DNA from 4 places in the Nonomuraea sp. LPB2021202275-12-8 genome. Region 2 is predicted to be linked to each of the others. Evidence: riboswitches for the same ligand, from Rfam matches in the RefSeq annotation. Region 2 holds a riboswitch; each other region holds the start of a gene.
The links. A riboswitch is a leader RNA that binds a small molecule or an ion and turns the genes downstream of it on or off. The one in region 2 is predicted to bind cyclic di-AMP.
Positions count from the first base shown of each region.

Region 1: another riboswitch for cyclic di-AMP. It lies ahead of V5E28_RS25840 (coiled-coil domain-containing protein); the one in region 2 lies ahead of V5E28_RS05840 (CHAP domain-containing protein).
Region 3: another riboswitch for cyclic di-AMP. It lies ahead of V5E28_RS01495 (D-alanyl-D-alanine carboxypeptidase family protein); the one in region 2 lies ahead of V5E28_RS05840 (CHAP domain-containing protein).
Region 4: another riboswitch for cyclic di-AMP. It lies ahead of V5E28_RS10015 (hypothetical protein); the one in region 2 lies ahead of V5E28_RS05840 (CHAP domain-containing protein).

Region 1 covers NZ_JBAHWD010000015.1:18,829-21,018, reverse strand. Annotated here, with positions in the region: gene V5E28_RS25845 (sensor histidine kinase) at 1-317, opposite strand, end outside; gene V5E28_RS25840 (coiled-coil domain-containing protein) at 451-1,440, opposite strand; cyclic di-AMP (ydaO/yuaA leader) riboswitch at 1,446-1,582, opposite strand; gene galT (galactose-1-phosphate uridylyltransferase) at 1,649-2,190, opposite strand, start outside.
Region 2 covers NZ_JBAHWD010000002.1:430,016-432,205, forward strand. Annotated here, with positions in the region: gene V5E28_RS05835 (NAD(P)/FAD-dependent oxidoreductase) at 1-655, shown strand, start outside; cyclic di-AMP (ydaO/yuaA leader) riboswitch at 905-1,052, shown strand; gene V5E28_RS05840 (CHAP domain-containing protein) at 1,064-1,741, shown strand; gene V5E28_RS05845 (fumarylacetoacetate hydrolase family protein) at 1,877-2,190, shown strand, end outside.
Region 3 covers NZ_JBAHWD010000001.1:310,812-313,001, reverse strand. Annotated here, with positions in the region: gene V5E28_RS01505 (TetR/AcrR family transcriptional regulator) at 1-43, opposite strand, end outside; gene V5E28_RS01500 (DUF4396 domain-containing protein) at 144-626, shown strand; cyclic di-AMP (ydaO/yuaA leader) riboswitch at 755-891, shown strand; gene V5E28_RS01495 (D-alanyl-D-alanine carboxypeptidase family protein) at 903-1,829, shown strand; gene V5E28_RS01490 (amidohydrolase family protein) at 1,896-2,190, shown strand, end outside.
Region 4 covers NZ_JBAHWD010000004.1:305,940-308,129, forward strand. Annotated here, with positions in the region: gene V5E28_RS10005 (CBS domain-containing protein) at 1-425, opposite strand, end outside; gene V5E28_RS10010 (DUF5302 domain-containing protein) at 538-738, shown strand; cyclic di-AMP (ydaO/yuaA leader) riboswitch at 904-1,040, shown strand; gene V5E28_RS10015 (hypothetical protein) at 1,227-2,033, shown strand; gene V5E28_RS10020 (alpha/beta fold hydrolase) at 2,076-2,190, shown strand, end outside.

The DNA.
Region 1 (2,190 bases), on a different contig from region 2:
CAGGACGTGGGTGCCGCCAGGGCCAGCAGGACGGCCGAGCCGAGGACGCCCGCGATCGGCCCCCACGTGCCGCCGACGACGAGGTAGGGGCCGAAGGTCAGCAATGCCGTCACGGTCATCGGCAGGCCGGAGCCGAGCCGGTCGCGGAACACCATCAGCCCGTACACCGTGATCAGGGCGACGACCATCGGGATGGCGATCATCCTGTGCGGCAGGGGGCCGGCGCCGGGATGGAGGAGCTGGCCGACCCTGGCCGCGAGCAGGGCAAGGAGCGAGGCCGCGACCAAGGCCCGCGCGACCTGCGGTTTCAGCTCCATATGCCCTCCATGTGCAAAATGCATACGAAGGATACGCAAGCAGGCGGTCGGTCAGCTCGCCCGGATCACGGAGTGCGCCATCCGCCGCTTCGCCGGACGCGATCTCCCGACGTGGCCCGACGCCCCGCGGGGCTCACTGCATGGAGACGTGTACGTGGTCGTAGTGGTTCTCGGTGACGCTGCCGCGGTCCGACATCGCGCTCCAGCCGGAGCCGTGGTTGATCCGCTGCTTCCAGATGACGTACTTGACGCCGAGCTTGTCGCGGTTCTGGAGGGTCCAGGCGGCGATGCTGTCGCCCAGGACGTTGTTGACGGCACTGGGCATGCTGCCGCCGGTGCTCATCATGAAGTCGCACGCCCGGCCCAGGGGGTGCTCGCCACCGCCGCCGGAACGGAAGCAGCCCACCGAGAACGGCAGCCTGAAGTTCTTCTGGATCTGCTCGCGCATCGCCCGGGTGCGGCCGGTGATGTTGTCGGCGCCTGAGGGGAGCTGGGGGGCCCAGCTGCCGTCGGAGCGGCGGCCGGTGCTGAACGGGACGAGCTCCTGCAGCTTCTTCTGGATGTCCCCGATGACGTCCTTGGCGTCGTCGCGCTGCTTGGCCACCTCGGCGGTGTCGGCGCTGATGTCGCGGGCGAGCGCCGCCGCGTCGTCGGCGGCCTTCTTCTTCTCATCGCGCGCGTCGGCCACGCCCTGCACCACGGCCGTCTGATTGGCGGTGAGCTGCTCCAGCACGGCGGCGGCGGCGCCGTCGGGCGGCATCACGATGGTCGGCAGGGGCATGCCGCCGTTCTGATAGCGCAGCGAGGCCAGCTCGGCGACGCGCCGCTGGGCCGTGGTCAGCGCCTCGTCGGCCGTGTCCAGGCGCTTCTTGGCCGCTTCGGCGGCCTTCTGGGCCTCGGCCAGCTCGACGCGCTTGAGGTTGTAGCGCTCGATGAGTTTGTCGACCTTCTGGTTCAGCGCCTTGAGCTCGGCCCGGAGCCGGCTTTCGGTGGGCTTGGGGTCCGCGGTGGTGGTCGCCGCCGCTGGGCCGGAGACGGCGGCGGAGCCGGTCGCCGGGATGAGGGCCACCGCTGCCGCGGTGATGACGCCGATGGCCAGTTGCGCGGGGGACGCTGCCGCCACGTACGGGTTCCTCTCCCTCTGCCGGCCGGGTTAGCTGACGGGTTCGGGCAAGAGAGCTCCCTGCCACCGAAGCGGCTTCACCCCAAGTGCGGTGGGTCCCCGGCTCCCGGGCAACTCGCCCGGGATTAGGCGTTACACGACGTTACGGCCGTGCTTGAAGGGATATTAGTGGTAGATCACGAGTAATGCGACTCCAACCAGAAATCAATTAGTGATCTACCTGTGATCGAAGCATGCGCGCAGCCTCTTCCGGGAGCACGTCGTTGACGAAGGCGCCCATGGCCGACTCCGATCCTGCCAGGAACTTCAGCTTGCCGGGAGCCCGCCGGATGGAGAACAGCTCCAGGTGCAGGTAGCCCAGCTCGCGGTCCTGCCGTACCGGCGCCTGGTGCCAGGCCGAGATGTACGGCATCGCGACGTCGAACAGGCCGTCGAGCGCCCGCAGGACCGAGGTGTAGAGCGGTGCGAACGCCGCACGCTCCGCCTCCGACAGCGCCGCAAGGTCCGGCACCTGCCGGTGCGGATAGAGGTGCACCTCGAACGGCCAGCGGGCGGCGGCGGGCACGAAGGCCGTCCACAGCTCGTTGGCGGCCACCACCCGGGGCCCGGCCCGCTCGGCGTCCAGCACGTCGGCGTAGAGGTTGCGGCCGGGGTGGCGCTCGGCATAACGCCTGGCGGCGCCGAGCTGCAGCCTGGTCTTGGGGGTGACGTAGGGGTAGGCGTAGATCTGGCCGTGCGGGTGGAAGATCG
Region 2 (2,190 bases):
GCTGTCACTGGTTCTCCTGATGCCGCCGGTCGAGCGGGCCGCGGACTTCCGGGGCAACCTGGAGGCGGAGTTCGACCGGACCGTCGGCCTGGTGCCGGGGCTCGCCACGCGCCTGGAGGGCTGCACGAGGACCACGAAGATCGTCAGTTCCGCCGAGTACCCGTCCTACTTCCGCCGCTCGTCCGGGCCCGGCTGGGTCCTGGCCGGCGACGCCGGGCACTTCAAGGACCCGGTCACGGCGCAGGGGATCCGCGACGCCGTGCGGTTCGCCCGCCTGCTTGGCGAGAGCGTCGCCGGCGCCCTGGACGACCCTGCGGCGCTCGACCGCGCCACCCGGGCATGGGAGCGCTCGCGCGACGAGCAGTGCGTGCACACCTATCACTGGACGAACCTGCTCGGGCGCGGAGACGGCCTGGCGCACGTCCAGTTCGAACTGCTGCGTGCGCTGACCGAAGGGCCTGGCGGCGTGCGCCGCGTCCTCGACGTCTACTCCCGGATCCGGGACCCGCGTGAAACCCTCGCCCTGCCCGGTCTGCTCCGGGCGACCGTGCGCGCGCTCCGGCACGGCCATCGGGCACGTCCGGCGGTCCTGAGGGGCGCGCGCGACGCCCTGCTCGAACTGGCCGGGCACCGCAGGAGGCCAGAAGGCTTCTGACCGGCCGTCTCAGCTGATCCTGACGCCGGAATTCCGGGTCCGCCGGAAGGGGGCAAAGGTAAAGAATCGGGCCGCGAATGCCTATGGCACAGGGCATCCCGTTAGGGAGTCAGGGGCGTCACTTGCATCGTTCTATGCCGTTCGCTTACCTTTGAGTCATCCGCGGTGCACGCTTGGGTTTAACGATATGCCAGCGTGGCCGTTCAATCGCCGAGACCACGTCCCATCTGCGAGAACGTTCGTCCGCAGAGGCCGTGGCCGCCGAATCCGCGAAATCGCGAAACCGGGGACCCATTCATTTCTGGGGTGAATCGGTTCGCTCTCTCCTGAGCGTTCCGTAGGGCACTTCCACGCCCGAACCCGTCAGCTAACCCGGTAGGCGGCATGGAAGCAAGGAGCACCCCCAGAATGGCCAAGAACATCCTCAACCGCGCCCATATCCGGTCCAACGTCGCCCGCTTCGCTGTCGGGCTGAGTGTCGCGGCCGGAGCGGCCATCGTCGGCACGCCCGCCTTCGCGGCGGACCACCCGGCGCAGACCAACCCCGCGCAGTCCCAGAACGTCGCCGCGGCCCAGACCAAGAACACCCAGATCAGCACGCAGACCGTGCTGAAGGTGGCCGAGTCCCAGATCGGCGTGAAGGAGAACGCCGCCGGTGGCGGCACGCCGTACCACAGCTGGTACATGTCCTCCCCGCGCGCGAGCGAGACGCTGGCCCGCGACGGCGGCGGCAGCCCGCAGCTGTACGCCAACGCCCCGTGGTGCGCCATGTTCGTCTCCTGGGTCGGCGAGAAGGCCGGCGCCCGGACCTCCATGGGCTGGGACGCCTACACCGTCACCTACGCCGACTGGTTCAAGGCCAACCAGCACTGGGGCACCCAGGCCAAGCCCGGCTCGGTCGTCTTCTACGACTGGAACGGCGGCAAGAGCACCAGCGGCATCGACCACGTCGGCCTGGTCAAGCACGACAACGGCAACGGCACGATCACCACGATCGAGGGCAACACCGGCAACGGCAAGGTCGAGGAGCGAGTCCGGCCCACGTCCCAGGTCGTCGGCTACGGCTACCCCGAGTACAAGGCCTGACGCCTCCCGGCCTCACCACCATGAGGCCGACGCCCGCCGGCTGAGTAGGCTGCCGGACGTGGCGAGCCCGGCGCGGGCGCGCCGCGACCCGGACGGGCCCCGCTCGGGGCCCGCTCGCTCGACAGGAAGGCGCTCATGCACCTCGTCCGATGCTCTCGTTCCTCCCGCTGGGCGGTGCGCGCCGAGGGCGCCGATTCCGCGCTGCCCGCAGGCTTCTCGCTGGGCGAGGCGCTGTCCGCCGACCTCGGCCACTTCCGTGAGCTGCTCGACCGCGCCTCCGAGCCACTCGACGAGGTGACGCCCGCCGCGCCCGTCGACGCCGACACCGAGGTGTGGGCGGCCGGGGTCACCTACCGGCTCTCCCGCGAGGCCAGAGTCGAGGAGAGCACCGAACCCGACATCTACCAGCGGGTCTACGACGCCGAGCGGCCTGAGCTGTTCTTCAAGTC
Region 3 (2,190 bases), on a different contig from region 2:
GCTCACGAGTCTCGGCGGCGGTGACGCCTGCGATTCGCCCCATATGCGAATTAAAAGATTGTTCATTTGATTCGTCAAGAGCGTTCTTCGCCTCGGATACCCTGCATGGGTATATTGGGTCTGTCGAACAGGAGGAGCGGGAGATGTCCGAGCACCACGGCGGCCACGGCGAGCACCATGCGCCGGGGAAGGCGACCTGGGGCATGGCCGCCTCGGCGACGCTGCACTGCCTCACCGGATGCGCCATCGGGGAGGTGCTCGGCCTGGTGATCGCCACGGCCCTGGGGTGGGCCACCGTGCCGTCCATCGCCCTGGCCGTCGTGCTGGCGTTCTTCTTCGGCTATCTGCTCACCCTGATCCCGCTGCGGCGGGCCGGGGTGGACTGGCGCCGCGCCATCAGGCTGGCGCTGGCCGCGGACACGGTGTCGATCCTCGTGATGGAGATCGTGGACAACGGCGTGATGCTGGTCGTGCCCGGGGCCATGGACGCGGGGCTCGCCTCGGCCCTGTTCTGGGGTGCGCTGGCCTTCTCCCTGCTGGTGGCCTTCCTGGTCACCGCCCCGGTCAACAAGTGGATCATGGGCAGGGGCAAGGGGCACGCCGTCATCCACGCCTACCATCACTGAGCCTGCTGTCCTGTTTGCACTCTTTATCCCGTTTTGGTATCTTTGGGGCATTCTGCAGCGAACCGTCTACACATTCGTTGCCTTTTCATTGCCCGGACCGCGCGTCTGCCGAGGTCTCCTCGCAGACCGGCGCGCGGCCGCCTAGTCCGCATCTCGCGGAGCCGGGGACCCAATCTCTTGGGGTGAATCGGACGCCGCCGCGCCCGTAGGGCACTTTCCAGCCCGAACCCGTCAGCTAACCCGGTAGGCGGCATGGAAGCAAGGAGCAAGCCCTTCATGCCCAAGCACCTCGCCAACCGCCTGAGTCACGCCTTGGTCGGCGCCGCCCTCGCCGCGGGCGCCGTGACCGCCGGCACCGGCGCCGCACAGGCCGCCCCCCAGTCCGTGCCCGCCGTCTCGCCCGCCGTCTCGCCCGCCGTCCCGTCCGCCGTCCCGTCCGCCGTGAGCGCCCCGGCGGTGCGCGCCCCCGCCGCCTACCTGGTCGACGCCACGACCGGCCAGGTCCAGTTCAGCAAGCAGGCAGACCTCCGCAGGCCGGTGGCCAGCATCACCAAGGTGATGACCGCCTACACCGTGCTGAAGCAGGCCAAGCCGACGGACGAGGTCGAGGTCACGCCGGCGGATGTGCGCTACGCCTCCAAGGGCGGCGCCTCGATCGCCTACCTGCGTGCCGGGGACCGGCTCACCGTCAAGGACCTGCTGTACGCCCTGATGCTGCCGTCGGGCGCGGACGCCGCCCACGCGCTCGCCCGCACGTACGGCCCGGGAGTCGACACGTTCGTCGACAAGATGAACGCCACCGCGCGCGAGCTCGGCATGAAGGACACGCTGTACGTCAACGCCGACGGGATGCCCACCTACGGCGGCGGCTACTCCACCGCGCGCGACCAGGTGCGGCTCGCCCAGGCGGCGCTGGACGACGCCACGATCAAGAAGATCACCTCCACCCGCTACCACTCCGTCCCCCAGACGGCGGAGCACCGCGCCTACTCGTGGCAGAACACCAACCGCCTGCTCGGCACGGAGGGCGCCATCGGCGTGAAGACCGGCCACACCCGCGCCGCCGGCTACACCCTCGCCTTCGCCGCCGACCGTGACGGCGACCGGCTGGTCGGCGTCATCCTCGGGGAGACGAGCTCCAGCCGCCGCTTCGAGAGCGCTCAGGCGCTCCTCGACTGGGCGGCGGCCAGCAGGCAGCGCTGACGGCGGCGCGGTCCCCTTCGGCGCGGTCCTTCTGCTGCGCGTCCCCATCGGGGAGCATGGGCAAGCATGACCATCCGCTACGAGCCGGCCATCGATCTGGACCGGGTCATCGCGATCGACATGCACACCCACATCGAGACCGACCATGACCGCCGGCACTTCGCGCTGGACGACGAGCTGCTGGCGGCGTCGGCGAAGTACTTCCGGTCGGACGACGACCGCACCCCCACCGTCGACGAGGTGGCGGCCTACTACCGCGAGCGGCGGCTGGCCGCCGTGGTCTTCACCGTGGACGCCTCGACCGGCATGAACCACCCCGCGCTGTCCAGCGAGGAGATCGCCGAACGCGCAGCCGGGCACG
Region 4 (2,190 bases), on a different contig from region 2:
CTCATGAGGGCCTGCAGTGTGACGCCGCCGAGGAGCCCGCCTTCGTCCACGACGGCGACCAGGGGGCTGCGGGTGCGGGCCATCAGCGCGGCCAGCTCCAGCAGGGTGGCGTCGCCGTCGGTGATGGGCAGCTCGCGTGGCTGCTCCGGCAGGCTCTCGCGCACGGTCCTCGCGCCGAGCTCCCGCATGAACACGTCGGCATGCCGCTCGTCGACCACCCTGGCCAGTGCGGGGTCGTCCTGGCAGTAGCCGGGGACGGCCAGCCGCAGCACCTGGGTGCCGGGCAGGATCGCGCGCGGCCGGCCCTCGCCGTCCACGATGATCAGGCCGGGCAGGCCCTGCTCGGCGAGCAGCCGGGCGGCCTCGATCGCCGGAGTGTCGAGCGTGACGGTGGGGAAGTCGCTGGCGAGATCGCGTGCGCGCACGGGCCCACCCTAACCGCCGGTCGATCCGGACTCGCCCGGCCGTGATCCCCGGTTTCGCGCTGTAAGGAGCGTCATGCGAAGCTGTGTATGTCCCCAACACCAGGAGGTCCTCATGGCGGAATCACAGGAGCCGGAAGTCAGCGAAACTCCCGAGGACGAGATGAAGCGCAAGTTCCGCGAGGCGCTGGAGCGCAAGCGTAACCAGGCCGCGGACTCGGGCGCGGGTGGCAGGGGCGCCGACGCTTCGAAGATCCATGGAGCACACGGGCCGGCTGCCAGCAAACGATCGTTCAGGCGCAAGAGCGGCGGCTGAATCGGGGGGTTTCGTGGGGGTACGGCATGCCGTACCCCCCTTTTTTCTTGACCTCCTAGGTAGATCTTCGCCCGATTTATGGGATTAGCTTTGCGTTTGTCCGGTTTGGTGTATAGATTGGTTTGCGTTACCAGGCAGTGACCTGGCCCTTCATCAGGAAGGGGCCGCTGCCCGGCGCCGAATCCCGCTTCACGCGGGAACCGGGGACCCAACTTCTGGGGTGAATCCGGCCGTCACGGCCGGTAGGGCATCTCCACGCCCGAACCCGTCAGCTAACCCGGTAGGCGAGATGGAGAGGACAAGCCCGCCCGTGATGTATCACCGCCACGACGTACCCCCGCCCCGCGTCACCTCGTCAGCCGCCAACTGAGCGGCGACTCCCCCTAAGACTTCTTCGCGCTCCGCGTAGCGTCCGTTCGGCCTTTGCCCGGCTACGCCCTTCAAGCGAGCGCGCTTTCCCCGTTACCTAACGAAGGATTCAGTTTTTCATGTCTGCTCGCTTCGGCATGCGTTCCATCACCATGCTCGCCGCCACCGCCGCTGCCGGCGTCCTGACCTTCGGCGCCGGCGCCGCCGCCCACGCCGACGTGGACCAGAACCAGAAGGCCCTGCTCAAGGGCTCGACCACCGCCTCCTACTTCTGGGACGACAGCTCCGGCCGCGCCGGCGACACCGGCCTGCCCGCCAGCGGCAAGCCCATGCAGAAGGGCATGGCCGCCAGCCCGAGCTGGCCGCTGCTGACCGAGGGCTACGTGGTCTACAACGGCAAGAAGATGCCGTTCTTCGTCGGTGACCGCGGCCCCGGCGTCCCCTCCAACAACGGCGTCATGCTGGACCTGGACTCCAAGACCTTCGCCGAGCTGACTGGAGGCAAGTTCAACTCCAGCACGCTGATGGTCGACAACAACGGTGGCAAGGGCCACATCAAGGTCGACTACGTCATCACCAAGTGGGGCAACGGCGTGGGCAAGAAGAACCACCCGGTGGCCTTCTCGACCGGTGCCTGGTCGCGCGTGGACCGCGACCCGGCCAAGCCGCCGCAGATCCTGGCCGAGAAGAAGGCCGGCGCCGACGACGCCAAGGTCGTCGCCGAGGCTCCCTCCGGTTCCGGCGCCTCCGTCAAGACGAGGCCGGCGGCCTTCGGCTCGGCGAACTCCGGTCCGTCGAACACCGCCGCCGCCGCGACCGAGGAGTCCAACGGTGTCTCGGGTGCGGTGCTCGCCGGTGGCCTGATCCTCGCCGGTGGCGGGGCGGTCCTGGGCCGCGAGCGCATCCGCGGGTTCCTGAAGCGCTGACGTGCTTTACGCCACAGGGACCAGAATGTAATTCTGGTCCCTGTGACCACGCGCGCATCTGCCAACGGCATCGACATCGCCTACGAGAGCTTCGGCTCGCCTGACGGGCGCCCGCTCCTGCTGATCATGGGGCTGGGCGCCCAGCTCATCCACTGGG